3 regions of the Pseudomonas sp. GW822-FHT05A08 genome follow, and region 2 is predicted to be linked to each of the others. Evidence: predicted binding sites of a transcription regulator. Region 2 holds the regulator's gene; each other region holds the start of a gene.
The links. The regulator FliA, encoded in region 2, starts transcription of late flagellar genes. The targets are predictions, from matches to a motif close to CTAAAGTTTNNNNNNNNNNNGCCGNTAA.
Positions count from the first base shown of each region.

Region 1 (10,496 bases), 3.4 Mb from region 2:
AGTCTGTTTCGGCGAGCGCGGGTTTTTGGCCGGGAGCATTTTTGAATCGTTCATGGTCTGAGAGGCAGCAAGGGGCATACATTATGGCGCACCAGGGCGTTTGCAGTCCTCAGGTAAAACTAGACACCATCCTCTACTTTTGCAGAGAATACGCGCCATGGATCAGCGCCCTCCGCTGTCCCACCTGACTCGAAGACCATGACACTCTCTCCCAACTGGATCATCTGCGAGCATTGCGATTCGCTGTACGAATCCGTGCCGCTTGCAAAAGGCCAGACCTCCCAGTGCTCGCGCTGCGGGGCGGTGCTGGAGCGCGCCCGGCACCTGAACGTGCAGCAACTGCTGGCCCTGTCGATCACTGCGGCGCTGCTGTTCGTGTTCGCCAACGCCTTTCCGGTGATCGGCATCAGCCTCGAAGGCCTGAGCAACGAAGCCACCCTCTGGCAGTCGGTCGAGGCCCTGGCCCAGGGCCGCATCAGTCTGATCGCCGCCGTCACCGGCCTGGCCATCATCCTTGCCCCCGGCCTGCAGATTGCCCTGCTGTGCTGGGTGCTGGGCTTTGCCAACATCGGGCGCGCGGCGCCGGGCTTCAAGGCCTGCATGCGGGCCCTGGAACACCTGCGGCCGTGGAGCATGCTGGAGGTGTGCCTGCTGGGCATCCTGGTGGCCATCGTCAAGCTGGCCGGCATGCTCGACGTGCACCCGGGCCTGGGGCTGTGGTCGTTGGCGATGCTGACGGTGCTGATCATCCTGATTTCCGGCAAGGGCATCCGCCGCCTCTGGGACGACCTGGAGGGCCGCTACTGATGAACCAGCCTCCCTACGCCCGCGACCTGGGCCTGATGCTGTGCCACACCTGCGGCCAGACCTGCCCCCAGGACGTTCACTACTGCCCGCGCTGCGAGGCTGTGGTGCATGCGCGCAAACCCAACAGCCTGAGCCGTACCTGGGCCTTTCTCGTGGCCAGCCTGATTCTCTACATCCCGGCCAACGTGCTGCCGGTGATGTATACCCAGATCTTCGGCAGCGGCAGCGAAAACACCATTCTCAGCGGCGTGCTGGAGTTCTGGCAGCACGGCTCCTGGGACATTGCCCTGTTGATCTTCATCGCCAGCGTGGTGGTGCCGTGCAGCAAGTTCCTGGTCCTGGGGATGCTGCTGATCACCTGCCAGCGCCGCAGCCATTGGGCGATGCGCGAGCGCGCCAAGCTGTACCGCTTTATCGAGGTGATCGGCTACTGGTCGATGCTCGACGTGCTGGTGGTCGCCCTGGTGGCGGCGCTGGTGCAATTCCACGCCCTGAGCTCGATCGAGCCGCGCATGGGCATCCTGTTTTTTGGTTTGGTCGTGGTCCTGACGATGTTCGCGGCCATGAGTTTCGATCCCCGGCTTATCTGGGATGTAGAGGTTGAAGATGTCTGATCATCCAGGTTCCAACGCTTCAAGCGCGCCAGCGAGGCCGGGTACCCCCGCGGTCAGGACGCGCCGGTTCAATATCTCGCTGGTGTGGATCGTGCCCATAGTCGCGGCCCTCGTCGGCCTGTCGATGCTGGTGCACAAGTCGCTGTCGGCCGGGCCCGAGATCTCCATCAGCTTCCAGACCGCCGAAGGCCTGGAAGCCAACAAGACCCAGGTCAAATACAAGAACGTGGTGATCGGCAAGGTCACCTCCATCGCTTTGAGCAAGAACCGCAGCAAGGTGATCGCCAAGGTCGAGCTGGACCAGTCGGCGGAGTCCTTCACCGCCGCCGACTCGATGTTCTGGGTGGTGCGCCCGCGCATTGGCGCGGGCGGTGTGTCCGGGGTCGACACCCTGCTGTCGGGGGCCTTTATCGGCGCCGACGCCGGCCAGGAAGAAAAACGCAAGAAGAGCTTCGTCGGCCTGGAAACGCCGCCCCCGGTGACTTACGGGCAAAAGGGCAAACGCTTCACCCTGCGCACCGATGACCTGGGCTCGCTGGACGTCGGTTCGCCGGTCTATTACCGGCGCATCGAGGTGGGCCAGGTGATTTCCTACAAACTGTCGGAAAACGGCAAGGGCGTGGACGTGCGGATCTTCGTCAACGCGCCCAACGACCAGTACGTCACCACCGACTCGCGTTTCTGGAACGCCAGCGGCGTGGACGTGACCCTGGGCGCCAACGGCCTGAAGGTCAACACCGAATCCATGTCGTCGATCCTCGCCGGCGGCATCGCCTTCGTCGAACCCAAGTACAGCCCCAACGCCAAGCCGGCCGAGGAAAACGCCAGCTACCAGCTGTTCGCCGACCAGGACACCGCGCTGGCGCCGCCCGATGGCGACCCGTACTACATGCGCATGCGTTTCGACCAGACCCTGCGCGGGCTGGCGCTCAATGCGCCGGTGGAGTTCCTGGGGGTGAACATCGGCCGGGTGGTGTCGATGGACCTGGATTACGACGAGCAGAAAAAGACCTTCTCCACCGTGGTCGGCGTGGTGATCTACCCGGCACGCCTGGGCAAGGTCCATCAGCAACTGGAGAAGCTCAGCGGCGCCGACGAAAGTCGCGCGGGCTACCTGATCAGTACCTTTGTCCAGCACGGCCTGCGGGCCCAGGCGCGCAGCGGCAACCTGCTGACCGGCCAGTTGCTTATCTCCCTGGACTTCATCCCCAACGCCAAGCCGGTGCCTTTCGATGCGACCGCGCGGCCGCTGGAAATTCCTACCGTGCCGGGCGGCCTCGACAAGCTGCAAGAGCAGTTGCAGCGGGTGGTGGAGAAGATCAGCAAATTGCCGATCGATACCATCGCCAACAACCTCAACGGCAGCCTGACCGAGATGCAGAAGACCTTGCAGAACGTCAACGGCAAGGTATTGCCGGAGATGCGCGACACCCTGGAACAGACCAAGAAAACCCTGACCACGGCCAACGACAGCTTCGCCGAGGACTCGCCGCAGCGGCTGCAACTGGGCCAGGCGATGGACGAAGTGCAGCGCACCGCCCGTTCGGTGCGGGTGCTCACCGACTTCCTCAGTCGTCATCCCGAAGCACTGATCCGTGGGCGGCTCAAGGACAATCAGCCGGACGCCTACAAATCCTCGACCTCGTCTTCTCGTGAGCCTGAATCGGAAGTCCAGCCATGAAAAAAACTCTAGTGTTGCTGATCGCGTCCCTGGGCCTGGCGGCCTGCAGCTCGGCGCCGACCCATTACTACACCCTGATGCCGCCGGCGCCCGAGCCGGCGGCGGCTGGTGGCACGGCGTCGGGCCTGCAGTTCGAGATGGCCGGGGTGCGCATTCCGATGCAGGTCGACCAGCCGCAAGTCGTGGTACGCCAGGACGGTGGCACCCTGGCGATCCTGGAAACCGCGCGCTGGAGCGCGCCGCTGGTGGACGAGTTCCACGACGCCCTGGCCAGCCAGATGGAGCAGCAATTGGGTACGCGCAACCTGGAAGGCCTGCCCAAGTCCGCGGGGCAGCCGATCCTGTCGTTGCAGACCGATGTGCGTCGCTTCGAATCGGTGCCAGGGCGTTATGCGCTGATCGACGTGGTGTGGAACCTGCGCCTGCGCGGCGATGGCGTCGAGCGTCGCAGCCTGACCTGCAGCAGCCGCATCAGCCAGCCGGCCAGCGTCGAGCTGTCGAGCCTGGTCCAGGCCCACCAGCGGGCTATCGACGAGCTGGCCAAGCGCATTGCCGGCACCGCCAAACGCTGGGCGCAAAACCCTGCCATGCGCTGTCCCTGACCCGGCTCTTGTAGCCGCTGCCGTAGGCTGCGATAAGGCCGCAGGCCTTCAGCGATCTTCAGTACGCAGCGGCCGTACCGGCCGATCGCAGCCTGCGGCAGCGGCTACAGGGGGCCGTATACCGAAGGGCAATCCGGCCCCCTGTAGGAGCGAGCTTGCTCGCGATGGCGTCAGCAGCCACACCGCCGATTCAGCCGAAGAGGCGTGTTCAGAACAATTGGGTGAACAGCCAGTACAGGCTGCCGGACAGCAGGATCGCCGCCGGCAGGGTCAGTACCCAGGCCATCAGCAGGTTGCGGATGGTCTGCATCTGCAGGCCGCCGCCGTTGGCGACCATGGTCCCGGCCACACCTGAAGACAATACGTGGGTGGTGGACACCGGCAGGCCGAACAGATCGGCGGCGCCGATGGTCAGCATCGCCACGGTTTCCGCCGAGGCACCCTGGGCGTAGGTCAGGTGGGTCTTGCCGATCTTCTCGCCGACGGTGACCACGATGCGTTTCCAGCCGACCATGGTGCCCAGGCCGAGGGCAATGGCCACGGCGATCTTCACCCACAGCGGAATGAAGCGCGTGGCGTTGTCGATCTGCTGCTTGAACAGTTGCAGCTTGCCCTGGGTGTCGGCGTCGAAGTCGCCGACCTGGTTCTTGTCCATCAGGCGGATGGTTTCGCTGCTCAGGTACATGTCGTTGCGCACGTTACCCATGGCTTCGGCCGGCACCTTGGCCAACGAGCCGTAGCCCTTCACTTCGTCACCGATATGACCGGTCAGGGCGGCCAGGGCCGGGACCAGCTGCGGCGTGGCTTCCTTGCTGCGCACATAGTCGGAAAGCACCGCGCGCGGGTCGGCGGGGGCCGGTTGCGGGGCGTTTTTCACCAGGGCTTGCTGGGTGACCTCGGCCACCGCGGCGAATTGCAGGGCCTGGTCGGCCGGCATGGTGCGATTCAGCGCGTAGGCCATGGGCAGGGTGCCGACCAGGATCAGCATGATCAGGCCCATGCCTTTCTGGCCGTCGTTGGAGCCGTGGGCGAAGGACACGCCGGTGCAGGTGACGATCAGCATGCCGCGAATCCACCACGGCGGCGGGGTGTTGCCCTTGGGCGCCTTGTACAGCGCGCGGTTCTTGACGAACAGGCGCAGGGCCAGGAGCAGCAGGGCGGCGAAGGCGAAGCCGATCAGCGGCGAGAACAGCAGGGCGTAGCCGACCTTGGTGGCCTGGCTCCAGTCCACGCCGCTGGTGCCGTCGCGGCCGTGCATCAGGGCGTTGGCCACGCCGACGCCGATGATCGAGCCGATCAGGGTGTGGGACGACGAGGCTGGCAGGCCCAGCCACCAGGTGCCGAGGTTCCACAGGATGGCGGCGATCAGCAGGGCGAAGATCATGGCGAAGCCGGCCGACGAGCCGACCTGCAGGATCAGCTCCACCGGCAGCAGGGCGATGATGCCGAAGGCCACCGCGCCGCTGGACAGCAGCACGCCGAGGAAATTGAAGAAGCCCGACCAGACCACCGCGAAATGTGGCGGCAACGAGTGGGTGTAGATCACCGTGGCCACGGCGTTGGCGGTGTCGTGGAAACCGTTGACGAACTCGAAGCCCAGGGCGATCAGCAGCGCCACGCCGAGGAGCAGGAACGGGGTCCAGGTGGTGACCGTGGTGCCCAGCTCGTGCACGTCGTGCATCAGGCTGTAGGCAGTGAACAACAGGCCCATGGCGAGGACCGCGAAGAACACCACCAGGGTGAAGGGGCTGGCTTTTTTATCCAGCTGCGGTCTGGCTTCGAGGGCGGGGGAAGGGGAGGCGGCGGTCAGGGAAGGGGTGGCCATTGCCGGACAATCCTGTGGCAGGGAGGAGTGTCGCCCATGATCGTTGCCAAATATTACAGAGAGGCTGCCTCAGGTCAGTGTTTGGGTGAATCCTTTAACCACTGGTCGTAGGAGCGAGGCTTGCCCGCGATGAGGTCATGACAAACGCTACCGGGCCAGGCTCCTGACACGGTTGGGTAATCACCGGCGCCATCGCGGGCAAGCCTCGCTCCTACGACATGCGGCGGCCTACATATCCTGGCGCTTGCGAAACGCCCAGCGGCCGGCGATGACGGTGAAGGTGGCGACCAGCGCGACGAGGATCCAGAAGCCCTCCGGGTCCTCGGAGAAGGGAATGCCGCCGACGTTCATGCCGAAGAAGCCGGCGATGATGTTGATCGGCAGCGCCAGAACCGTGACCACGGTCAGGGTGAACAGGGTGCGGTTGGTCTGTTCGTTGATATTGGCGGCGATCTCTTCCTGCAGCAGCTTGATCCGCTCGCCGAGGGCGGTGAGGTCGTTGATGATCAGGGCGAACTCCTCGGTGGACTTGCGCAGCTCCTTGACGTCCTCCTTCTGCAGCCATTGCGGCGGCCGGTTGAGCAGTCGCAGCAGCGAGCCCGGCTCCAGCGCCAGCAGGCGTTGCAGGCGCACCAGCACCCGGCGCATGGCCCCCAGCTCGGCACGGTTGGTGGCGATCCGCGCGGCCAGCAACTGGTCTTCGATCTGGTCGACGTTGAGGCTGGTCTTGCGCACGATCTGGGTCAGCACTTCGCCCTGGTCGCGCAGCAGGTGCACCAGCAGTTCCAGGGGCGAGCGGAAACGTTCGCCGGCCTTGACCGAGGAGCGCAGCTTGTCCACCGAATGCAAGGGTTGCAGGCGCGCGCTGACGATCAGCCGGCTGCGCACGCAGACCCACAGGGTGGAGATGTCCGAGGAAACCATGCTGCCGAAGTTGAACACCACGTCGTTGACCACCGCCAGCAGGGCCGAGTCCACATGCTCGATACGGGTCGAGCGCGAGCCTTCGTGCAAGGCTTCGAAGAATTCCTCGGGCAGGGCCAGGTGAGTCTGCATCCAGCGTTCGCAGGCGGCATGGGCCAGGTTCAGGTGCAGCCAGAGAAACGCCTCGCCATCGTCCGGCTGTTGCAGGGCTTGCAGGGCCTTGGCCGAATCCAGTTCGCGACCCCGCTCGCCGGGGCGGAACGCAAAGCCGTAGAGCAGGCCGAACAGATCCGAATCGCGATGGGCATGGTCGAGGCTGTGGTTCATGGAGGCTCGCAGGAGGGAAGGCACCTGTAGGCGGTTTTACAGGTTCACTTGAACCCGATCATCGCAAGGCTCCATGACTATTTTGTGACGATTCGAAGTGCAATATTCGGCGGTTATAACCGGCTGTCGGAGGCGCTCAAGAATGCCTCTTTCAGGCCGATCACGCCTGCGACGACTGCGCGATCGGCTTGCCCCGGTTTGCCTGACAGGGATGTTCGCACGCTACCCATGCCCGCCTCGGGCGTGCTCTATCCCTGTTGAGAGATCTCATTCGATGTCCTTGCAAAAATCCCTGAGAGCGCAAGTTCTGGCTTTGTTGAGCGGCAGCCTGCTGGCGGTGCTGTTGATCGCGCTGGCGTGTTTTCACTTCCTGTCCAACGGCGTGCAAAGTTATCGCGAACTGATCGAGGGGCCGTTGCGCACCTCGCAGTTGATCGATGAAGCCAACCTGCAATTCAAGGTCCAGGTGCAGGAATGGAAAAACGTGTTGCTGCGTGGCAAGCAGAGCGCCGACCTGAGCAAATACTGGCAGCAGTTCGAGGATCGCCAGCGCGATGTGCAGGGCATTCTTGGCCAGCTGGCGGCCGAGCCCGGCATCGATGCGGCGCTCAAGGGCCGTATCGAGCGCTTGCGTGAAGAGCACCGGGTGCTGGGCACGGCGTACCAGAAAGGCCGCGATGCCTTTGTCGCCGCCGGTGCCGATCCGGCCGCCGGCGATGCCGCGGTCAAGGGCGTGGACCGCGCCACCAGCGAGCAGATGAGCGCACTGGTGAGCGAGCTGCGCAAGCAGGGCAGCGAGCGGTCGCGCGACATCAGCGCCGCCGCCCAGCGCACGGTGTGGATCGGCCTGCTGGTGATGCTGGCCTCGGGGGTGCTGATTGGCCTGCTGAGCCTGTGGCTGGTCAACCGCAGCCTGGTGGAACCGATCCGTCAGTTGATCGACTACGTGGCGCAACTCAGCCGTGGGCGGATTGCCGAGCGCGTGGCCAGCAGCCGTCAGGACGAGTTGGGCAAGCTGGCGGTGGCCGCCAATACCTTGCGGGATTTCCTCGCTGAAACCTTCAGCCGCCTGCAGCGCAGCGCCACCGACCTGGACAGCTCCAGCGGCGAGCTGAATGCGATTGCCACCCTGATGTCCCAGGGCACCAACGATCAGTTCAATCGCACCGACCAGGTCGCCACGGCGATGAACGAAATGTCCGCCACCGCCCAGGAAGTGGCGCGCCATGCGGCGGATGCGGCGCGCGCCGCCGATGACGCCGACCAATCGGCCCAGCAGGGCGAGCAGGTGATGCAGGGCACCATCCACACCATCACCCTGATGCGTGGCGAAATCGCCAACACCGCCGAGGTGATCCGCCGCCTGGAAGCCGACAGCGGGCGTATCGGCAAGGTGCTGGAGGTGATCCGCGGCATCGCCGAGCAGACCAACCTGCTGGCGCTCAATGCGGCCATCGAGGCGGCCCGGGCCGGCGAGGCCGGGCGTGGTTTCGCCGTGGTCGCCGACGAGGTACGCAGCCTGGCGCAGCGCACCGCGGCGTCGATCATCGAGATCAACCAGATTATCCAGAGCGTGCAGACCGGCGCGCTGGACGCCGCCCATGCGATCGAGAGTGGCCAGGCGCGCAGCGATGCCAGCGTCGAGCAGGTGACCCAGGCCGGCGCCATGCTGGAGCGGATCACCGAGGCGGTCGAGGCGATCCGCGACATGAACCGGCAGATCGCCACGGCGGCGGAAGAGCAGACCTCGGTGGCCGAGGACATCTCGCGCAACCTGACCGAGATCACCTCGATCGCCAGCACCAACCTGGATAACGTGCAGCGCACCGAGCGCGCCAGCCAGAACCTGCACGAGCTGTCGGGGCAGTTGAACGAGGTGACGGCACACCTGAGTGCCTGATGCGCCAGGGCATGAAAAAGCCGCGTGGCCTTTCGGCCGCGCGGCTTTTTTTGTCCTGAAGAATTACTTGTCTTGCTTGTTGCTCAGGACCTTGCCGGTCTTGGCATCCAGATCGACGTCCCACTCGACGCCCTTGGCGTCACGCAGTTCCACCTGGTAGACGTAGGCGCCGGCCGCGGTCTGCTCAAGCTCGGTGTCGGTGATGTTGGCGGCGGTGGTGCCTGGGTGTTCGGCCAGGGCCGCCTGGTTGAGTTTTTCCAGGTCCATGATGGTGCCGGCCTTGAGCAAGCCCGGGATCAGGTCCGGGCGCACGTCGGCCTGGGCCAGGCCAGCGGTCAGGGTCAGGGCGGTAGCGGCGAACAGGGCAGTCAACGTTTTCATAGGGTCTTTCCTTGGGGTGATTCGTTTAAGTGGGTTCAGGTTAGCCGGTACAACTTAATTCACCCTTAATTCAGCGCAAGCTTTGCGCCGTTTGTTCAATTGCCGTGGCCCTCGGGTCTTTCAAGCTGTGCTCTCGAACAGGAGAGGCAGTGATGAAAGCAATGATCAAAGGCTTGTACGGTCCCGCGTTTTTCGCCGGCTTCATCGGTGCTGGCGTGTGGGTGATGGGCTCGACGGGGCTGGCCCCGGGCTGGTTGCTGCTGGTGTTCGCCGGGGCGCTCGGGGTGTCCTTTGTCGCGGAATGGTGGTTGCCCTATGAGGTGGACTGGAACCGCCCGCGGCAGGATCGCCTGCGTGACGTGTTGCACGCGCTGGTCAATGAAAGCCTGAACGCCCTGGGGTTGCTGCTGTTGCCGGGGCTGGTGAGCCTGCTGGCGTTCGATGGCCTGTGGCCGCGCGGCTGGTCGCTGTGGGCGCAGTTGGCGCTGGCGATGGTCATCGCCGATTGCGGCCTGACCCTGGCGCATTACTTCAGCCATCGGCTGCCCTGGCTGTGGCGCCTGCATGCGGTGCATCACAGCGTGCAGCGCTTGTATGGCTTCAACGGCTTGATGAAGCACCCGCTGCATCAGTTGCTGGAAGCCAGCGCCGGACTATTGCCGCTGCTGTTCTTGGGAATCCCCTTGCCGGTGGCGCAACTGCTGGCGTTTGCCATTGCCATCCAGCTGCTGTTGCAGCACTCCAATGTCGACATGCGCCCCGGTCCCCTGGGCTGGGTGTTTGCCTGGGCGCCGATGCACCGCTTTCACCACATGAAGTACGGCACCGCCGGCAATGTGAATTTCGGCCTGTTCCTGAATGTCTGGGACTGGTTGCTGGGCACGGCGTTTTATTCCTCGGCCTACCCGATCCGCCAGGGCGACCTGGGCATCGGCAGCCAGCCGGATTATCCGCAGGCATATTGGCGACAGTTGCTGGCACCCTTCAGCAGGCAAACCGTGCATGAAGAACCGCCGGTGCCCTTGCCGTTGCGCCGTTGAGTCAGTCCAGCAGGCGCAACTCGATATGTTGCAGGGCCTGGCGCGCGGTGACGCCGAACAGGGTTTTCAGGGTGCGGGAGAAGTGCGCGGAGTCGGCAAACCCAGCGCCATGGGCGGCCTCGGTGATGGCCTGGCCCGCCAGCACCAGGCCCATCGCCAGGCGCAGGCGCCGCCACAGCACCAGGCGCCGCACCGGCAAGCCGAGCTGGCCGCTGAACAGCCGTTCCAGCTGGCTCAGGGACAGGTGCGCGTGGGCTGCCAGAGCACTGGCCGAGACCTTGCCTGCCAATTGTCGGTCGAGGGCGGCCAGGGCCTTTTCGATCCGTCGGTCCTGCAAGATACGGCGCGGGCAATGCCGCAGCGCCTCGGTCAGTGCCGGCAGCGTCAGCTCGACA
Region 1 is NZ_CM179511.1:5,423,196-5,433,691, reverse strand. It holds gene AC3RCP_RS24340 (TetR/AcrR family transcriptional regulator) at 1-54, opposite strand, end outside; gene AC3RCP_RS24335 (paraquat-inducible protein A) at 199-807, shown strand; gene AC3RCP_RS24330 (paraquat-inducible protein A) at 807-1,421, shown strand; gene AC3RCP_RS24325 (PqiB family protein) at 1,414-3,102, shown strand; gene AC3RCP_RS24320 (PqiC family protein) at 3,099-3,704, shown strand; gene AC3RCP_RS24315 (inorganic phosphate transporter) at 3,913-5,529, opposite strand; gene AC3RCP_RS24310 (transporter) at 5,758-6,780, opposite strand; gene AC3RCP_RS24305 (methyl-accepting chemotaxis protein) at 7,055-8,680, shown strand; gene AC3RCP_RS24300 (PepSY domain-containing protein) at 8,744-9,061, opposite strand; gene AC3RCP_RS24295 (sterol desaturase family protein) at 9,214-10,101, shown strand; gene AC3RCP_RS24290 (helix-turn-helix domain-containing protein) at 10,103-10,496, opposite strand, start outside.
Region 1: a site for FliA is predicted at 6,916-6,943, ahead of AC3RCP_RS24305 (methyl-accepting chemotaxis protein). Genes of this name have one in related genera too.

Region 2 (10,496 bases):
GATGGGAATCGGTTTGAGGGCGCGGTCCGAATCGGTGAACACACCGATCAGCGCTTCGGAAATGACCTTGTACTTGCCCTCGTTGATCGAGGAGATCGAGTACATGACCACGAAAAAGGCGAACAGCAAGGTGATGAAGTCCGCGTAGGACACCAGCCAACGCTCGTGGTTGACGTGTTCTTCATGCCGGCGACGACGGGACATAGTCCATTACCCCCATCAATCCATGAAGCCTTGCAGCTTCAACTCAATGGAACGAGGGTTTTCACCTTCGGCAATCGACAGGATTCCTTCAAGCAACATTTCGCGATAACGCGACTGCCGCAAGGCTATGGACTTGAGCTTGGCGGCGATCGGCAGCAACACCAGGTTGGCGCTGGCCACGCCGTAGATGGTCGCGACGAAGGCCACGGCGATGCCGCTGCCCAGCTGCGAAGGGTCGGCCAGATTGCCCATCACATGGATCAGGCCCATGACCGCCCCGATGATACCGATGGTCGGCGCGTAGCCGCCCATGCTTTCAAAGACCTTGGCCGCCTCAATGTCGCGGCTTTCCTGGGTGTAGAAATCCACCTCCAGGATACTGCGGATGGATTCCGGCTCGGCGCCGTCCACCAGCAGTTGCAGGCCCTTGCGCGAATAGGTGTCGGGCTCGGCATCGGCCACGCCTTCCAGGCCCAGCAGGCCTTCCTTGCGGGCGGTCAGGCTCCAGTTGACGACGCGGTCGATGCCCCCGGGCAGGTCGACTCGCGGCGGAAACAGGATCCAGCCGAGGATCTGCATCGCGCGCTTGAAGGCGCTCAGCGGCGATTGCAGCAACGCCGCACCGATGGTCCCACCCAGCACGATCAGCGCCGCCGGACCATTGGCCAGGGCCGACAGATGACCGCCTTCCAGGTAGTTGCCACCGATGATGGCGACGAACGCCATGATGATCCCGATGAGGCTTAGAACATCCATCAGAGACAGGCCTCGACCAGATGCTTGCCGATGTCGTCCAGGCCGTACACCGCATCCGCCAGCTCCGCCTTGACGATCGCCATCGGCATCCCGTAGATCACACAGCTCGCCTCATCCTGGGCCCAGACCGCGCTACCGCCCTGTTTGAGCAGGCGCGCGCCTTCGCGACCGTCGGCGCCCATGCCGGTGAGGACCACCGCCAGAACTTTGTCGCCGTAGGACTTGGCCGCCGAACCGAAGGTGATGTCCACGCACGGCTTGTAGTTCAGGCGCTCGTCGCCCGGGAGGATTTTCACCGCGCCACGGCCGTCGACCATCATCTGCTTGCCGCCCGGAGCCAGCAGCGCCAAGCCCGGACGCAGGATGTCGCCGTCCTCGGCTTCCTTGACGCTGATCCGGCAAAGCTTGTCCAGGCGCTCGGCGAACGCCTTGGTGAAGGCCGCCGGCATGTGCTGGATCAGCACGATCGGCGCCGGAAAGTTGGCCGGCAACTGGGTCAGCACCCGCTGCAGCGCCACCGGGCCACCAGTGGAGGTACCGATGGCCACCAGTTTGTAGGCCTTGCGCTTGGGCGCCGGCGACGACGCGCCAGCGGCCGGCGTACGAGCGGGAATCGGCGTCGCCGCCGGGCGCGCCGGGGCCGTGCCGCCGAAACTGCTGGTGCTCGTTGGCGCAGGCTTCGGTGCCGCCGCCGGTTGTGGCGCCGGCGCACTGTAGCTGCTGAAACGACGGTTACTGCGCGAGATGCTATGGACCTTCTCACACAGCAGTTGCTTGACCTTCTCGGGATTGCGCGAGATGTCTTCGAAGTTCTTCGGCAGGAAATCCACCGCGCCGGCATCCAGCGCATCCAGGGTTACCCGGGCGCCTTCATGGGTCAGCGAGGAGAACATCAATACCGGTGTCGGGCAGCGCTGCATGATGTGCCGCACGGCCGTGATGCCATCCATCATCGGCATCTCGTAGTCCATGGTGATCACGTCCGGCTTGAGCGCCAGCGCCTGATCGATCGCCTCTTTGCCGTTGGTCGCGGTACCGACGACCTGGATATTGATATCCGCTGAAAGAATTTCCGAGACGCGGCGGCGGAAAAAACCCGAATCATCCACCACCAGGACCTTGACTGCCATAAACACTCCGTTAGGCGGGGCAAGGCAAATGGCCCCGCCCCTCCGGTATTCAAATACGCCGTGCGGCGTAACGCTTGAGCATGCTCGGAACATCGAGAATCAGGGCGATGCGGCCGTCACCGGTAATGGTGGCGCCCGACATGCCTGGAGTCCCCTGGAGCATCTTGCCCAATGGCTTGATGACGACTTCTTCCTGGCCGACCAGTTGATCGACGACGAAGCCGATCCGCTGGGTGCCGACCGAAAGGATCACCACGTGGCCTTCGCGCTGCTCTTCGTGAGCGGCGGAACTGACCAGCCAGCGCTTGAGGTAGAACAGTGGCAGCGCCTTGTCGCGGACGATCACCACCTCCTGGCCGTCGACCACGTTGGTGCGCGACAGGTCCAGGTGGAAGATTTCGTTGACGTTGACCAGCGGGAAGGCGAACGCCTGGTTGCCCAGCATCACCATCAGGGTCGGCATGATCGCCAGGGTCAGCGGCACCTTGATGACGATCTTCGAACCCTGGCCCTTGGTCGAGTAGATGTTGATCGAACCGTTGAGCTGGGAAATCTTGGTCTTCACCACGTCCATGCCCACGCCGCGACCGGACACGTCGGAGATCTCGGTCTTGGTCGAGAAGCCCGGGGCGAAGATCAGGTTGTAGCACTCGGTGTCGCTCAGGCGATCGGCGGCATCCTTGTCCATCACCCCACGCTTGACCGCAATGGCGCGCAGGACGTTCGGGTCCATGCCTTTGCCGTCGTCGGAGATCGACAGCAGGATATGGTCACCTTCCTGCTCGGCCGCCAGCACCACCTTGCCGCCACGGGACTTGCCCGCTTCCTCGCGCTCTTCCGGCGACTCGATACCGTGGTCGACGGCGTTGCGCACCAAGTGCACCAGCGGGTCGGCCAGGGCCTCGACGAGGTTCTTGTCGAGGTCGGTCTCTTCGCCGACCAGCTCCAGGTTGATCTCTTTCTTGAGCTGGCGGGCCAGGTCGCGAACCAGGCGCGGGAAGCGCCCGAAGACCTTCTTGATCGGCTGCATCCGGGTCTTCATCACCGCGGTCTGCAAGTCGGCCGTGACCACGTCGAGGTTCGACACGGCCTTGGACATGGCTTCGTCGCCGCTGTTGAGCCCCAGGCGCACCAGGCGGTTACGCACCAGCACCAGCTCGCCGACCATGTTCATGATTTCGTCCAGCCGCGCGGTATCGACCCGCACGGTGGTTTCGGCTTCGCTGACCGGCTTTTCCGCCGGGGCGGCAGCCGGAGCACGAGCAGGCGCCGCAGCAGCGGCTGGAGCCGGTTTTGGCGTTTCGGCCTTGGCTTCGGGCTTCTTCACCGCTGGCTTGGCGACGGCGGCAGGCGCCGGAGCCGTGACGGCCGTTGCGCTACCCACGGTCGCCGCGGCAGCGGGCACTTCAGAGAACTTGCCCTTGCCATGCAGCTCGTCGAGCAGGGATTCGAATTCCTGGTCGGTGATCAGGTCGCTACCGGCGGCGGCCGCGCTTGGCGCAGCCGGCGGTACCGCCGCTGCTACCGCGGAGTCCAGCGCATCGACCGCAAAGTTGCCTTTGCCATGCAGCTGATCCAGCAGGGCTTCGAACTCGTCATCGGTGATTTCGTCGCTGGCCGCGGTTTTTTCCGCAGCCGGCGCCGTGGCCGAAGGGGCCACCGCATCCGGTGCGAACTGGCCCTTGCCATGCAATTGATCGAGCAGCGACTCGAACTCGGCGTCGGTGATTTCGTCGCTGGCCGCTTCGCTGCCGGCGGCAGGTGCCGCGGGAGCGACAGCAGCCGGGGCTTCGGCCTCGGCCTTGGCGGCATTGAGCGAATCGAGCAACTGCTCGAACTCGCTGTCGGTGATATCGCCGGACTCGCTTTCGGTCGATTCGGCGACCGGCTCGGCAACGGCTTCAACAACTGCCTCAACGTCGGCCACCGGCGCGGCGACCTCCTCGGCCCCCGCAGGCTCGGCCAGACGGGCCAGGGCAGCCAGCAGCTCCGGAGTGGCGGCGGTGATCTCGGTACGCTCGCGCACCTGGCCGAACATGCCGTTCACCGCGTCCAGCGCTTCGAGCACTACGTCCATCAGTTCCGCGTCGACGCGACGCTCACCCTTGCGCAGGATGTCGAACACGTTCTCGGCGATGTGGCAGCACTCCACCAGCTCGTTGAGCTGGAGGAAGCCGGCGCCCCCTTTTACAGTGTGAAAACCGCGAAAAATTGCGTTGAGCAGATCCGCATCGTCCGGCCGGCTTTCCAGCTCGACCAGTTGTTCGGACAGTTGCTCTAGAATCTCGCCGGCCTCAACCAGAAAATCCTGAAGGATTTCTTCATCGGCGCCGAAGCTCATGTATGGGTGCTCCTAGAATCCAAGGCTGGAAAGCAAATCGTCGACATCGTCCTGACCGGATACAACGTCTTCACGTTTATCGGCATGAATCTGCGGACCTTCACCCTTGGCCAGATGTTTTTGCGGATCTTTTTCAGCGAGGATCGATTCACGGTCATGTTCGATGCCGGCAAAACGATCGACCTGGCTGGCCATCAGGACCAGTTTGAGCAGGTTGCTCTCGACTTCGGTGACCAACTGGGTCACGCGCTTGATCACCTGACCGGTCAGGTCCTGGTAGTCCTGCGCCAACAGAATGTCGTTGAGGTTGCTCGATACCGCGCGCGTGTCTTGCTCGCTGCGGGTCAGGAAACCGTCCACCCGGCGGGCCAGGTCGCGGAATTCCTCGGCGCCCAGTTCGCGGCGCATGAAACGCCCCCAATCGGCGCTCAGGGCCTGGGCTTCGCTGCTCAGGCCATTGACCAGCGGGGTGGCGCTCTCGACCAGATCCATGGTGCGGTTGGCCGCGGCCTCGGTCAGCCTGACCACATAGGACAGGCGCTCGGTGGCATCCGTGATCTGTGAAACTTCCTCGGCTTGCGGCATATGCGGGTCAATCTGGAAATTGACGATGGCGCTATGCAGCTCGCGGGTGAGCTTGCCGACCTCCTGGTACAGGCCGCGGTCACGGGTCTGGTTGAGCTCATGGATCAGTTGCACGGCTTCGCCGAACTTGCCTTTTTCAAGGCTGTCGACCAGTTCGAGTGCGTGTTTTTTCAGGGTCGATTCGAAATCGCCCAATGAAGATTCGTTGTGCTCCATAGCTCCCCCGTGGCGGAATGATTCCACTCTCAACCGATGCGTTCGAAGATCTTCTCGATCTTCTCTTTCAACGCCTGGGCCGTGAAGGGCTTGACCACATAACCGTTTACGCCGGCCTGGGCAGCTTCGATGATCTGTTCGCGCTTGGCTTCAGCGGTCACCATGAGTACCGGCAGGTGCTTGAGTTTTTCATCGGCGCGCACATGGCGCAGCAGATCGATACCGGTCATGCCGGGCATGTTCCAGTCCGTTACCAGAAAGTCGATGCTCCCACTGTTGAGGACCGGAATGGCGGTGGTGCCATCGTCAGCCTCGACCGTGTTGGTGAAACCCAGGTCACGCAACAGGTTTTTTATGATCCGCCGCATCGTTGAGAAGTCATCAACGATGAGGATTTTCATGTTCTTGTCCAATTCGACCTCCAAGCAGTCTTAAACGCGTCCAGCACCTGAACGCGCCATTCAATCAATCAGGCAGAGCACTCAACGACTGCATGGAATACACACCGCAAGTCCGGCCACGTCGTGCCAGTCTCGCCCGCAGTGTCCCCCACACTGCCTGTCAGCGCGCTCGCCACTCTCCCAAACGCCCCCGCAAACGGGCCGCGCACTGGCTGTGTAACTGGCTGACCCGCGATTCGCTGACTCCCAGGACCTCACCGATTTCCTTGAGGTTCAGCTCTTCGTCGTAGTACAGCGCCAAGACCAGTCGCTCACGCTCCGGCAAATTGGCAATCGCGTCCGCCAGCGCGGCCTGGAAACGTTCGTCCTCCAGGTCGCGCGACGGCTCGAGATGAGCACTCGCGCCATCCTCATGCAGCCCTTCATGCTCGCCGTCCTGCAACAGATCGTCGAAGCTGAACAGGCGACTGCCCAAGGTGTCGTTCAAAATCCCGTAATAATCGTCGAGACTCAATTGAAGTTCGGCCGCAACTTCATGATCTTTAGCGTCACGACCGGTTTTAGCTTCAATTGCGCGAATGGCATCGCTCACCATCCGGGTATTGCGATGTACCGAACGCGGCGCCCAGTCACCTTTACGGACCTCATCGAGCATCGCACCACGGATACGGATACCCGCGTAGGTCTCGAAACTCGCGCCCTTGCTCGCGTCGTACTTGGTCGACACTTCGAGCAGACCGATCATCCCGGCCTGGATCAGGTCTTCGACCTGGACACTGGCCGGCAGGCGCGCCAGCAAGTGATAGGCAATACGCTTGACCAGAGGCGCATAGCGCTCGATCAATTCGTACTGGCTGTCACGTGCCGACTTTTTGTAAAGGTTGTAGCCGCTGGCGCTCATAGCACCGGTCCCGCTGTCTGATGCACGAGCCGCTCGACGAAAAATTCCAGATGTCCACGTGGGTTGGCCGGCAACGGCCAGGTATCGACCTTCTGCGCGATGGCCTTGAATGCCAGCGCGCATTTCGAACGCGGAAACGCTTCATAGACCGCACGCTGCTTTTGCACGGCCTTGCGCACGCATTCGTCGTAAGGCACGGCGCCGACATATTGTAGGGCCACGTCCAGGAAGCGATCCGTGACCTTGGTCAACTTGGCGAACAGGTTGCGCCCTTCCTGCGGGCTCTGCGCCATGTTGGCGAGCACGCGGAAGCGGTTCATGCCGTAGTCGCGGTTGAGCAGCTTGATCAGCGCGTAGGCGTCGGTGATCGAGGTCGGCTCGTCGCAGACCACCAGCAACACTTCCTGGGCCGCGCGGACGAAGCTGACCACCGAGTCACCGATGCCGGCGGCGGTGTCGATCACCAGCACATCGAGGTTGTCGCCGATGTCGCTGAAGGCCTGGATCAGGCCGGCATGCTGCGCCGGGCTCAGATGAACCATGCTCTGGGTGCCGGACGCCGCCGGCACGATACGGATTCCACCCGGCCCCTGCAGCAGCACATCGCGCAGCTCGCAGCGGCCTTCGATCACGTCGGCGAGGGTCCGTTTGGGGGTCAGCCCCAATAGCACGTCGACGTTGGCCAGGCCCAGGTCGGCGTCCAGCAGCATGACGCGCCGGCCGAGCTCCGCTAGGGCCAGGGACAAGTTCACTGACACGTTAGTCTTGCCGACGCCACCTTTGCCGCCGGTCACCGCGATCACCTGTACGGGATGCATGCTGCCCATGTTCGTTCTTTACCTTGTCTTACTTAGACGGGGCCACATAACTGGCTGCGCGTTCACCAACGGAACAATGCCTGGCAGACCATCGATGTAGGTACATTGCAATCTTTTCATGATTCCCTCAGCCAACCCGCTTGGTCGGGTTGTGGTAGAGGTCAGCGAACATGTCAGCCATGGCTTCTTCGCTGGGTTCTTCCTGCATCTGCACGCTCACCGCACGACTGACCAGCTGGTGACGGCGCGGCAAGTGCAGATCGTCCGGAATCCGCGGGCCATCGGTCAGATAGGCAACGGGGAGTTCATGACTGATCGCCAGGCTCAACACCTCACCAAGGCTGGCGGTTTCATCCAGTTTAGTCAGGATGCAGCCGGCCAGCCCGCAACGCTTGTAGCTGTGGTATGCGGCGGTTAGAACCTGTTTCTGGCTGGTGGTTGCCAAGACCAGATAATTTTTTGCCCGGATGCCACGTCCGGCCAGGCTTTCCAGCTGCATGCGCAGGGCCGGGTCGCTGGCTTGCAGGCCGGCGGTGTCGATCAGCACCACACGCTTGCGCAGCAGCGGATCGAGGGCTTGCGCCAGGGACTGGCCCGGGTCGACATGGGTCACCGAGACGTTGAGGATCCGACCCAGGGTCTTGAGCTGTTCCTGGGCGCCGATGCGGTAGCTGTCCATGCTCACCAGCGCGATGTTCTGCGCGCCGTACTTGAGTACATAACGCGCGGCCAGCTTGGCCAGGGTGGTGGTCTTGCCCATGCCGGCGGGGCCGACCATGGCGATCACCCCGCCCTCCTCCAGTGGCTCGACTTCCGGGGTCACGATCATCCGCGCCAGGTGGGCCAGGAGCATGCGCCAGGCCTGGCGGGGTTCGTCGATTTCAGTGATCAGCGCCAGCAGGTCGCGGGCCAGCGGACCGGACAAGCCGATACGCTGCAGGCGCCGCCACAGGTTGGCCTGTTCGGGCCGGCTGCCTTGCAGCTGGCTCCAGGCCAGGGAGCCGAGCTGGACTTCCAGCAGCTCGCGCAGGCCATTGAGTTCAAAACGCATCGAGTCCAGTGCCCGCTGATCGACCGCCGGCGCGGCGACTACCGGGGCCGGGCGCTGGGGCTCGTTGAATGTAGGTTCGATCAGCGGCTCGGCGGCGGTCAGCGGCAGGCCGGCGAACAGCTGGCGATTGGTGCTGGCATCGCCGTCGCCACGCAGGCTCAGTTCGGCCTGGGCGGTGACGATGCGCGACTGAGTCTTGCGCAGTTCGTCCTCGAGCTCCATGTTCGGCACCCGTGGCGCCAGCGCCGACAGCTTGTAATCCAGGGCAGCCGTCAGCTCGACACCGCCGGCGATGCGGCGATTGCCAATGATGGCGGCGTCGGCGCCCAGCTCATCACGAACCAGCTTCATGGCCTGACGCATATCGGCGGCGAAAAAACGCTTAACTTGCATAACCCACTACCTCAGCCGTTGGGCCCTACTGTCGCAACGATGGTCACTTGCTTGTTGTCAGGGATTTCCTGGTACGCCAACACGTGCAAGCCCGGGACCGCCAGGCGCCCGAACCGCGAGAGCATCGCGCGGACCGGACCGGCTACCAGCAGAATCACCGGTTGACCTTGCATTTCCTGGCGCTGCGCGGCTTCGATCAACGAACGCTGCAGCTTCTCAGCCATGCTTGGCTCCAACAGGACACCCTCTTCCGAGCCTTGTCCTGCCTTCTGCAGACTATTGAGCAAAATCTGTTCCAACCTGGGCTCCAAGGTGATCACAGGCAGCTCGGACTCAGTCCCTACAATGCTTTGCACGATGGCGCGCGACAATCCGACACGCACCGCGGCCACCAAAGCGGCAGTATCTTGACTCTTGGCGGCATTGTTCGCGATGGCCTCGGCAATGCTGCGGATATCGCGCACCGGCACCTGTTCGGCCAGCAGCGCCTGCAGCACCTTGAGCAGTTGGGACAACGAAAGCACGCCCGGCACCAGCTCTTCCGCCAGCTTCGGCGAACCCTTGGCCAGCAATTGCAAGAGCTGCTGGACTTCTTCGTGGCCGATCAGCTCGCTGGAGTGCTTGTACAGAATCTGGTTGAGGTGGGTGGCGACCACGGTACTGGCGTCGACCACGGTGTAGCCCAGCGACTGCGCCTGAGCACGCTGGCTGATCTCGATCCACACCGCCTCCAGGCCGAAGGCCGGATCTTTGGCGTTGATGCCGTTGAGCGTGCCATAGACCTGCCCCGGGTTGATCGCCAGCTCGCGATCCGGGTAAATCTCGGCCTCGGCCAGGATCACCCCCATCAGCGTCAGCCGGTAGGCGCTGGGCGCCAGGTCGAGGTTGTCGCGAATATGCACGGTGGGCATGAGGAAGCCCAGGTCCTGGGACAGCTTCTTGCGCACGCCCTTGATCCGCGCCAGCAATTGCCCACCCTGGTTGCGGTCCACCAGGGGAATCAGGCGATAACCGACTTCCAGGCCGATCATGTCGATCTGGGTCACGTCGTCCCAGCCCAGTTCCTTGGTTTCCAGGGCGCGGGCCGGCGAAGGCAACAGCTCCTGCTGGCGCTTGACCTCTTCCAGCGCCTTGACCTTGACCACGTTCTGGCGTTTCCAGAACAGGTACGCGGCACCGGCCGCCAGGGCCGCCATGCTCAGGAAGGAAAAGTGCGGCATGCCCGGCACCAGGCCCATAACCGCCATCAGGCCAGCGGCGACAGCCAGGGCCCGGGGCGAAGCGAACATCTGCCGGTTGATCTGCTTGCCCATGTCTTCGGAACCGGAAGCACGGGTCACCATGATCGCGGCCGCGGTGGACAGCAGCAGCGATGGCAATTGCGCCACCAAACCGTCACCGATGGTCAGCAAGGCGTAGACCCGGCCGGCATCGCCGAAGGACATGTGGTGCTGGAAGATGCCGACCGCCATGCCGCCGATCAGGTTGATGAACAGGATCAGCAGGCCGGCGATGGCGTCACCGCGGACGAACTTGCTGGCACCGTCCATGGAACCGTAGAACTCGGCCTCCTGGGCCACTTCCGAGCGGCGGGCCTTGGCCTGGGCCTGGTCGATCAGGCCGGCGTTGAGGTCGGCGTCGATGGCCATCTGCTTGCCCGGCATCGCATCGAGGGTGAAACGCGCGCTCACCTCGGAAAT
Region 2 is NZ_CM179511.1:2,063,540-2,074,035, reverse strand. It holds gene motD (flagellar motor protein MotD) at 1-204, opposite strand, end outside; gene AC3RCP_RS09375 (flagellar motor protein) at 220-960, opposite strand; gene AC3RCP_RS09370 (protein-glutamate methylesterase/protein-glutamine glutaminase) at 960-2,090, opposite strand; gene AC3RCP_RS09365 (chemotaxis protein CheA) at 2,140-4,431, opposite strand; gene AC3RCP_RS09360 (protein phosphatase CheZ) at 4,444-5,232, opposite strand; gene AC3RCP_RS09355 (chemotaxis response regulator CheY) at 5,262-5,633, opposite strand; gene fliA (RNA polymerase sigma factor FliA) at 5,794-6,534, opposite strand; gene fleN (flagellar synthesis regulator FleN) at 6,531-7,361, opposite strand; gene flhF (flagellar biosynthesis GTPase FlhF) at 7,480-8,796, opposite strand; gene flhA (flagellar biosynthesis protein FlhA) at 8,808-10,496, opposite strand, start outside.

Region 3 (10,496 bases), 3.3 Mb from region 2:
CCGCGTTATGCGCCGTTGTGCCTGCGCTACCGGGCCGATGCCTTGCGTGACATGAATCAGAACGAGGCGCTGGAGCGGTTGTACGAGAGCATCCTGGCGGATCGCCCGTTGCCGTGGGCCTATGTCGGCCTGGGGCGTCTGCTGTTCAAGCGTGGCCAGGTGACCCAGGCCAAGGCCATCTATGAAAAGGCCTTGAAGGCCTTTCCGATGATGCCGGCGCTCTACGATGGCATGGCCGATGTGTTGCTCGCCGAGGGTGATTCCAAGCGCGCCCAGAGTGTGCTGGAGGAGGCGGTGCGCCTGTCGCCGCTGGCCGTGCGCCGGCAAGCGCTGCTGGGCAAGCTGGCGATGACCAACGAAGACTTCGAGACCGCATCCAAGGCGTATCGCCAGGCGGTATCGCAAGGCGCGCAATCGCGTTTCAAGGATCCGGAAAGCAACCTTGGCCTGGCCCATGCGTTGATCAGCAAGGGCAGCGAGAGGGGCCTGGATACTCGCACGCGCCTGGAAATCAACAGCACCCTGAGTGCGGTGGCCAAGGAAAACCCCAGCGATCCGGGGCTGCAGATTCGCGCGCGCCTGATGAAGGCCACCAGCCTGTTGCTCAACGATGCTGAAACGGCGGAAAAACTCACCGAGCAGGCGATGCTGCGTCTGGACGGGATGGAGCAGTTCATGAGCCCGGAAGCGGCGTTGCTGGTGGCCAAGCAACTGCAGATGCTGGGACAGGCCGATGCCGGTGCATCGATGCTGAAAAACTGTGCGGAAATCTACGGCGACGACCCGAAGGTGATGGAAGGCATTGCCAAGCTCACCGATGACCCGGCGATTCTCAACTCTGCCAACGCGGCGGCGGACATGAACCGTCAAGGCGTGCGCAGCTACAAGGCCGGCGCGTTGGGCGAAGCCCGGGATCTGTTCCGTCGGGCCCTGGCCATGCAACCGAAGAACATCAGTATTGCCCTGAACATGGCGCAGTCGCTATTGCACGGCACCGACATCACCCAGGACACGGCACTGCTGGATGAGTGCCGGACCTGCCTGAAAATGGTCGGCCTGATGCCCGATACCGACGCGCGTTATCCGCGTTATCAGAAGCTGCGAAGCAAGGCGTTTGGCGAATGAATACCCACGAACAGGCTCTCGACTTTTCCACGGTGATCGCCTCTACCGTGCACGACATGAAGAACTCCCTGACCCTGCTCATGCAGGCCCATGCCCAGTGGCTGGCGGCACTGCCGCAGGCGCACCAGGGCACGCCGGAGCAGGGCGTGATGGAGTTCGAGTTTGCCCATCTCAACGGCATGCTGGTGCAACTGCTGGGGCTCTACAAACTGGGGGTCAACCAGTTGCCGGTGCAGCCGGGTTACCACGAACTGGATGACTTCATCGAGGCGCAACTGGTCAGCCATCAGGATGTGTTCGCCAGTCGTGGCATTGCCGCGACCTATGAAGTCGATCCCTTGACCCCATTGGGGTTCTTCGATCGGGAATTGATCGCCTCGGTGCTGGACAACTGCATCAACAACGCCATTCGTTATGCGCGCCATGCGTTGCTGGTCAGCGTGCACGATGAAGGTGGGCAGACGGTGCTGACCATCAATGACGATGGCGAGGGTTATCCGCAGCCGATGATCGATAACCAGGCCGACTACGTGCAAGGCATCAATCACAGTAGCGGCAGCACCGGCCTGGGGTTGTACTTCGCCGGGCGCATTGCCGCGCTGCATCAGCGCAACGGTGTCTGCGGACGTACCGAGATTCGCAACGGCGGGCCTTTGGGCGGCGGTGTGTTCAGTCTCTACCTGCCCTGAGCCAGCTGCTGTTGCGCTTGCTCCAGGGCCTGTAGAAAGCAGGTCAGGGCGGCTTTCGGCTCCTGGCCCTGACGGGTGATGCAGTGAAAGGTCGAACGATAGGCCAGGCGCTGCGGTAACAGGGCGCGCATTTGGCCCCTGGCCACCCAGTTGGCGGCATAGTGGCTGGGCAGGTAACCCAGATAGCTGTCGGAAAACACCAGGGTGGCAATCGCTTCCATGGTGTAGACGGTGGCGCTCTGCAAAAAATACAGGCCATGGGGGCGCTGGTTCTCAGCCATGTAGCCACGGCCGACATAGGGTGTGTTGCATATTTCTTCCAGGGTCAGGTCGGTGTCGCTGCGTTGAAACAGCGGGTGCCCAGCAGCGCAATAGAGGTTTTGTTCCTCCTCGAACAGCGGCTGGTAGCGCAGCCCGGAGAGCTGGTGGTGGAAGGCTCCGATGGCCAGGTGCAGGCGCTCGTCGAGCACGGCCTGTTCAAGCTCGTCGGGACGCAGTATGTGCAGGCCCAGGCGGACTTCCGGCAGGCGCTGGCGGAACAGGTTGATGGCCAGGGGCAATGGCGCATAGGACAGGCTGAGCATGCTGTCGACATTGCCGATCTGCAGATGGTCGCGTGCCGGCCCGCCGAGTTGGTTGGCCTGCTGCCGAAAGCGCTCGATGTCGCGAAACAGCAACTGCGCAGCATCGAACAGTTCCAGGCCTTCCTCGGTCAATTGGAAGCCACTGCTACCGCGTCGGCACAGCGAGCAGCCCAGGCGCTCCTCGAGATCGCGTACCACCACGCTCAGGCGCGACAGGCTGGTATTGAGCCTGGCCTGGGCTGCGGTGAAACCACCGGCGTCGACTATGGTGCAAAAGACCCGCAGCATGCGCAGGTCGATATCGGATAGGCTGCCCAGCACATTGGCCTCCATCAGGCGCGGCAAGGGGATGGGCAAAGCCTACACCGGCGCGGATCTGCGAGTCAGCGGCGAGAGGCGATGGACTCGGCCAGCAGGCACATCAGCTCGAACATCATGGTCGCCCCCACCAGCGCCGTGGCGCCGCCGACGTCGAAGGGCGGCGACACCTCCACCACATCGGCTCCGATCAGGTTCAGGCCGCGCAGGCCACGGATCAACTGCTGGGCCTCCAGGGTGGTCATGCCGCCGATTTCCGGGGTACCGGTGCCGGGGGCGAAGGCCGGATCCAGCACGTCGACATCGAAGCTGACATAGGTCGGGCCGTCACCGACCACGCGTCGGACCTCGGCCAGGGTGGCGGCGACGCCGATCTCGGCAAACTCTTCCATATGGATCACGCGGATGCCGGTCTCGGCAGCGAAGGCCTCGTCATCGGCCGAATAGACCGAGCCACGGATACCGATCTGCACGGTGCGTCGCGGGTCCAGCAGGCCTTCCTCCACGGCACGACGGAACGGTGTGCCGTGGGTGTAGGGATTGTTGCCGAAATAGCGGTCGTTGGTATCGGAGTGAGCGTCGAAATGCACCATGCCGATTGGCCGCTGGCGGGCCAGGGCGCGAAAGATCGGCAAGGTCACCAGATGGTCGCCGCCAACGGCCAGGGGCACGGCACCGGCCTCGTGCAAGTCGCGGAAAAAGGCTTCTATGCGCGACAGCGAGTCCAGCAGGTCGATGGGGTTGACGGGAGCGTCGCCGAGATCGCCGATGCGCACCAGGTCATAGGGGGCGATACGGCTGACATGGTGCACCTTGCGCATCAGGCTGGAGAGGTTGCGCACTTCTCGCGGGCCATGCCTGGCGCCGGCGCGGTTGGTGGTGCCGCCGTCCCAGGGCACTCCGACCAAGGCGATCTGCACCTGGGTCGGGTCATCAAAGACCGGCAGGCGCATGAAGCTCGGAATCCCGGCGAAGCGTGGCACCAGCGCTGCGTCCACGGGTTGGGGAAAATCATTGGGCATGGTGGAGCTCCTGTGGCGAATGGGAGCGGCATGTGGCTGCTCCCTGGGTAAGCGCTGTCAATGGGGTTCGATGGACGGCGCGGCGACCGGGCTGGTCAGCAGGGGCCTTGCGCATGCCTCACCAGCCGAGCCCGGCCAAGCGAGTTGGCGGGGGCGAAAAAATCATAGGGCGGGCGTGGCAGGCCGATAAATCATCAGCTCGGCAAGCTGGCTTGTGTTTTGTGACAAGTTCCTTGAGAGCGCTCCTTGCGAAGGCATGCCGGATGATGGTTGTTTATCCGGGTATTTCGAGTGTCCCTGCTTGATATTCCGAACAGGCGGAGCCTATTTTGTACGGGTCGCCGTTCTCGGCTCGTACAACAACAAGGATTGAGTCATGACAACCGATGGCCGCAGTTCACTCGCTCAGCGATTGACGGGCATTGACGAGATTGAATGTGTCACTCCGGATCTGAACGGCGTGCCACGGGGCAAGGTGATGACCGCCGAGGGGTTCCTCGAAGGGCGGCGTCTGCAGATGGCCCGTGGGGTGCTGTTGCAATGCATCATGGGGGGTTATCCACCCGCGCGTTTTTACGGCAGTGACGACGGCGACCTGGCGCTCACTGCCGACCCGCAACAGATTCATCGCCTGCCCTGGAGTTCGCAGCCGCGTGCGCTGGCGATTTGCGATGCGGACGAGTTGAGCGGTGAAAGCTCGCGTCTTTCCACCCGGGGCCAGCTCAAAGAGGTCATCGCGCGGTACGCCGCTCACGGCCTGGCGCCGGTGGTGGCGACCGAGCTGGAGTTTTTCGTGTTTGCTCCCAATACCGACCCGACCCAACCTTTCCAGCCGCCCCTTGGCCTGGACGGTCGTCGCGAGGATGGGCATTCGGCGTTCAGCGTCAGTTCCAACAGCGGTTTGCGGCCGTTCTTCAGTGAGGTCTATGCCTGCATGGCGGCATTGGGCTTGCCGCGCGATACCTTCATGCATGAAATGGGCGTCAGTCAGTTCGAGATCAATCTGCTGCACGGTGATCCGCTGTTGCTGGCCGACCAGACATTCCTGTTCAAGCACCTGCTCAAGGAAGTGGCGCTCAAGCATGGTCTGACCGTGGTGTGCATGGCCAAGCCGCTGGCGCACACACCGGGCAGTTCGATGCATATTCACCAGAGCCTGGTGGAGTCGGCCAGCGGGCGTAACGTGTTCAGTGATGAGGCCGGAGAGCCGACCGCGATGTTCCGCCACTTCATTGGCGGGCTGCAGGCGGGGATGGCGGATTTCACTGCGCTGTTCGCACCGAACGTCAATTCCTACCAGCGCCTGTGCCATCCTTACGCGTCGCCGAACAATGCCTGCTGGTCCCATGACAATCGGGCGGCAGGCCTGCGCATTCCGGCCAGTTCGCCGGTGGCGCGGCGGGTCGAGAACCGCTTGCCGGGTGCCGATGCCAACCCGTATCTGGCGATCGCCGCGAGCCTGGCGGCAGGTTTGCACGGTATCGAAAACGAGCTGGAACCGACGCCGGCGATTCAGGGTGAGTTTGCCGTGCCGGACAGTTTATCTCTGCCTTGTACCTTGCATGCCGCTCTTGAGCGTCTGAAACGTAGCCAGTTGGCCAAGGAATTGTTCGGCAATGAGTTCGTCGAAGGTTACGTCGCTTCGAAGACCATGGAGTTGACCAGTTTCTTTGATGAAATAACTCCCTGGGAGCGGCGCGTCTTAGCGGCCCAGGCTTAACCGAACCGTCGCAGTCGGGCTATCGTCCAGATGGCCCGACACTCAATTCAAGGAGCCGCTCGGAACGCCGATGCGCCAAATCTGGAAATCCTTTCGAGCGCTTTATTTCGCCTCGCTGATGATGTTGATCGGCTCGGGCTTACTCAGTACCTACCTGGCGTTGCGCCTGGCCGCCGATCATGTCGACGGGTTATGGGTGGGGGCCTTGATGGCGGCCAACTATTTCGGCCTGGTGCTGGGCGGGAAAATCGGCCACCGCCTGATTGCCCGGGTCGGCCATATCCGTGCGTACGCCACCTGTGCCGGGATCGTCGGTGCGGCGGTGCTGGGGCATGGCCTGGTGGACTGGTTGCCGGCCTGGCTGGTGCTGCGGATGATCGTCGGCCTGGGCATGATGTGCCAGTACATGGTCATCGAAAGCTGGCTCAACGAGCAGGCCGATGCCAAGCAGCGCGGGCTGGTGTTCAGCGGCTACATGATCGCCTCGTATCTGGGGCTGGTCCTGGGGCAGTTGATTCTGGTCATGCATCCGGCCCTCGGGCTTGAGTTGCTGATGCTGGTGGCCCTGTGTTTTGCCCTGTGCCTGGTACCGGTGGCCATGACCCGGCGTATTCACCCGGCGCCTTTGCATCCGGCGCCCATGGAACCGCGCTTCTTTATCAAGCGCGTTCCGCAGTCGCTGAGCACGGTGCTCGGGTCGGGGCTGATTGTCGGTTCGTTCTATGGTCTGGCACCGCTGTATGCCTCCCAGCAGGGCTTGAGTACCGAGCAGGTTGGCCTGTTCATGGGGAGCTGCATTTTTGCCGGGCTGGTAGTGCAGTGGCCATTGGGATGGCTGTCCGACCGTTATGATCGGGCCCTGCTGATTCGCTGCTTTGCCTGCTTCCTGGCAGTCGTGGCCTTGCCGTTGGCGATTCTGCCCCAGGTGCCACTGGAGGTGCTGTTCGCCCTGGGGTTCCTCTGTTCGCTGGTGCAGTTCTGCCTGTACCCGCTGGCGGTGGCGTTCTCCAACGACCATGTCGAAGGCGATCGGCGGGTTTCGCTGACCGCGATGCTGCTGGTGACCTATGGCGTCGGGGCCAGTGTCGGGCCTTTGGTGGCGGGGGTGCTGATGAAGTTGTTCGGCAGCCAGATGCTCTATGCGTTCTTCAGTTTCTTTGCCCTGGTACTGGTCTGGCGCATCCGGCCGAAAGCCGTGACCAACCTGCATCAGGTCGATGATGCGCCGCTGCATCACGTGGCGATGCCGGACAGCATGTCCAGTTCGCCATTGGTGGCCGCGCTCGATCCGCGGGTCGATGAGCAAGTGGTGCAAGATCAGATGCAACAGACCAGCGCACCGGAAGCCGAGCCTCCGGTCGAGACGCCGGCCACGGATGAGGTTGAGGCTGAGGAGCCGGTAGTGAAGCCGGATGAGCCAGGGCCGGACCAGTTCAGTGGGGCCAGGCCCTAGAAACGAAAAACGGGCAGCTCCGCAAGGGGCTGCCCGTTTTTTATCGACGCTCGAATCTCAGAGGTCGTCTTTGTCGAAGCGCCGGGCTTCGCGTTGCAGCTGGTAGACGAAGCGCTCGACCTGGCGTTGAACCAGGCCGCTCATGTTGTGAAAGCGCACGCCGGCGAAAGTCGTGTCGATCTTCTCTTCGTGGTGCAGGTAACGCAGTTCCACTGGCGCAGTCATGCTGCCGAAGGGCAGGGCGGCGATAAAACGCTCGTAGACCTGGCCCAGTTGCAGGCGGCCGGAGATGTCGCCCTCGAAGCGCAGCTTGCAGCCGGTGGCGGAGATATCCAGCAGCTTGCCGGCGATCGGTGTCTTGAGTTTTTCGCCGCCCAGTTCGATGTTGACCAGTTGGGCCAGCTTCAGGGCTGCGCGAAAGGCATTGCGGCGCTGGTGATAGACCACTTCGTCTGGCAGCGTACCGCGGTAGCATCGCCCACCATTGGACTCGTCGATAGTCGGGATGCCATTGCTTTCCCAGGCGATGCGCACGCCTTCGTGAAAGCCTTCGACGCGAAACGGTTCGCCGGCGAGCATGAAGCGTTCGCCATCGCGGGGGATCATTTCGTCCAGGGCAATCATGTTGCTGTCACGATCGATCTCGACCAGATAGCTTTGAAAGCGCTGGCTGCGTTCGTGGAAAGTGATGATCAGCGGGTCATGGCTGTCTTGCAGCAAGCGCAGCGTGGAGTTGATTTCCAAGGAGGTGGTCAGCACCTTGGGTGGCTGCGGCGCATCTTCTGCGTTTACGGCATTGAACACGGTTCATCAATCTCCAGACAAAATACGACTACACGCAAGAGCCGGCATTTTGCCAGCATGTTCCGCGACTTGATAGGGCGCGCTCATCTCTGGGGTCAAGCCTGGCTAAGCGGGCGAGGCTTGGCCAGCTTGGCGGTTGAGCCACGGGCATCATAGAGGGCTGGAGGCTCGCCACCGGTGAGGATTTTCAATTGATTGGCGGTGGTGGCCTGTTGAACCTGGATCGAGCGACCGTTGAGTTCGTTCGCCGCCTGGCAATCGGCAAGCATTTGGGTCAGCACGTCACTCTGGGCCAGTAACTGGTCGCCGATCGAGGAGTGGCTGGCCAACTGTTCCAGGCCGGCGCGGCTGGCAGGAAGGTTCAGGCTGGCGAGGAGTTCGCTGCGTTTGCGGCCATGCTGCTCGAGCAAAATGATCAGGGCTTGCTTCTGCGCGAGAATCTCTTCCAGCAGCGGCATGTCGCGACCGTGCAGGGCTAGGGATTCGGTGCGCAGCAATTCCAGCAATTGTTGAGCTGGAGCAAAGTCGTCGGTGATCAGTTGCAGCAAATTAGTGTCGTGCATGTATGGCCTTGGGTTTTGAGCGTCCAAAAAACTGGCGCAGGCCTTATTGGCTAGCGCTGGGCTTCGAAATTAAGCAGTTTGCTGGCTACACGGTTGCTGTCGACTTTATAGCTGCCATCGGCAATCGCTTGCTTCAGCTCGGCCACGCGGGCGTTGTCGACGGCAGGCTGGTCGCGCAGCTTGTCAGTGATCTTCTGCAACTGTTGAGCCTCATTACTGAGGTGTACCGACTCCCCGCTGGTGCTGGCCTGTTCGGCCGGAGCGTTCAGCGGCGCGGATTTGTCGGCGTCGCCGGTTTCCTTGCTGGCGCTGGTGCGCGTGCTGCCGGTGAGTGAGGGAGAGCTGTTTAAACGGCTGAAATCGATGACCATGGTAAAAAACCTCTGGGTATTTGGACGCTTGACTTGTTTTCGGCAATACGCCGGAAAACTTTAGGCTCAAATATCGATAAGCCCGCACGCGCCGCTGTTGCCCTGCATGGGCCACAGTTTAGGGGGCAACAGTGCACAGCGCCAGTCGTCTACATGGCGACTTCCACCTGTCCCGGCGCGGTGATCCGCGCTTTGATGACCCGTTGTGAATTGAGGTTCTTGACCCGTATCTGCTCGCTCATGCCGCCATTGGACAAGGCTTCGCCGGGCATTTTCACGTTCAGCGTGCCGCTACGGGCAGAGATCACCACCTGATCGCCCTTGCGTACCACTTCCGCCTGTTCCAGGTGAACCAGGGTGACGAGCTGGTCGGCGACCATTGGTCGGACAAGCTTCTGCCCAATGGCCTGGTCCACTGAAGTCAGATAGCCCTGGTTGATCTGGCCGATATCGCGCTCGCGCAGCATCACGTCTTCGGGGCTGATGATGCCGGCGCGCTTGAGTGGCCGGGTGGTGGTCACCACCTCGCGGAACAGCTTGACCTGGGCGGGCACGAATACGGTCCAGGGCGAGGCGCCGTCGCAACGGACGCGAACGGTCACGCGTCCCAGCGGTTGCGCCGGGCTTTCCAGGGTCGCTGTCAATTCCTTGTCGCAGTGCGGCATGCGCAGCCGCGGGTCGAGTTGATTGACCTGGATCTCGTAGCGCCCAGGCGTTTGACTGGTGGCTAAATAGTCTTCTACGGTGAATTCAAGAAACCCCTGAGTGACGCCGATAAGTAGATCAGGCAGGGTTACCGAGTCAGCAACGGCAGGATGGCCAGGGTTTAAAAAAAACAAAGCCGACAGCCCGTACAGCAATCTGCGGTAGTTTGATGTCAGGCGTCGGGAAAATGTCGTTTTGGCGTTCATAACAGTTAAAAAGCAAGCGCCGTGCCGTTTAGCGATGAGCGCGCGTCGGAACTTAAGCTTTGGGGAGTCTGGGCATGGCTGGTGTAATGGATTCGGTGAACCAGCGCACGCAACTGGTAGGGCAGAATCGCCTTGAGCTGTTGTTGTTCCGTCTCGACGGGCAGCAGCTCTATGGGATCAACGTGTTCAAGGTTCGGGAGGTGCTGCAATGCCCCAAACTGACGTTGATGCCCAAATCCAGTCCTGTGGTGTGCGGTGTCGCGAATATTCGAGGGGCGACCATTCCGATCCTGGACCTGGCGATGGCCACCGGTTCAGGCGGGTTGCAGGATCTGAGCAACCCCTTTGTCATCATCACTGAGTACAACACCAAGACCCAGGGGTTTCTGGTGCGGTCGGTCGAGCGCATCGTCAACATGAACTGGGAGGAGATCCATCCGCCACCCAAGGGGACGGGGCGCGATCACTACCTGACGGCGGTGACGCGGGTCGACAATCAGTTGGTGGAAATCATCGACGTCGAGAAGGTGCTGGCCGAGGTCGCGCCGACGCCCGAGACCATTTCGGTCGGCGTGGTGGATGTCGAGACTCAGCACAAGGCTGTTTCACTGCGGGTACTGACGGTCGATGACTCGTCGGTGGCGCGCAAGCAGGTCACGCGTTGCTTGCAGACCGTGGGGGTCGAGGTGGTGGCCTTGAACGACGGCCGACAGGCGCTGGATTACCTGCGCAAGCTGGTCGACGAGGGCAAGAAACCTGAAGAAGAGTTTCTGATGATGATCTCCGACATCGAGATGCCGGAGATGGACGGTTACACCCTCACGGCTGAAATACGCAACGATCCACGCATGCAAAAGCTGCATATCATCCTGCATACTTCGTTGTCAGGTGTATTCAATCAGGCGATGGTGAAGAAGGTCGGTGCCGATGACTTCC
Region 3 is NZ_CM179511.1:5,360,907-5,371,402, reverse strand. It holds gene AC3RCP_RS24025 (tetratricopeptide repeat-containing response regulator) at 1-1,125, shown strand, start outside; gene AC3RCP_RS24020 (sensor histidine kinase) at 1,122-1,814, shown strand; gene AC3RCP_RS24015 (LysR family transcriptional regulator) at 1,802-2,731, opposite strand; gene speB (agmatinase) at 2,782-3,738, opposite strand; gene AC3RCP_RS24005 (glutamine synthetase family protein) at 4,217-5,458, shown strand; gene AC3RCP_RS24000 (MFS transporter) at 5,529-6,911, shown strand; gene AC3RCP_RS23995 (flagellar brake protein) at 6,969-7,715, opposite strand; gene AC3RCP_RS23990 (flagella synthesis protein FlgN) at 7,811-8,278, opposite strand; gene flgM (flagellar biosynthesis anti-sigma factor FlgM) at 8,329-8,649, opposite strand; gene flgA (flagellar basal body P-ring formation chaperone FlgA) at 8,799-9,560, opposite strand; gene AC3RCP_RS23975 (chemotaxis protein CheV) at 9,635-10,496, shown strand, end outside.
Region 3: a site for FliA is predicted at 8,686-8,713, ahead of flgM (flagellar biosynthesis anti-sigma factor FlgM). Genes of this name have one in related genera too.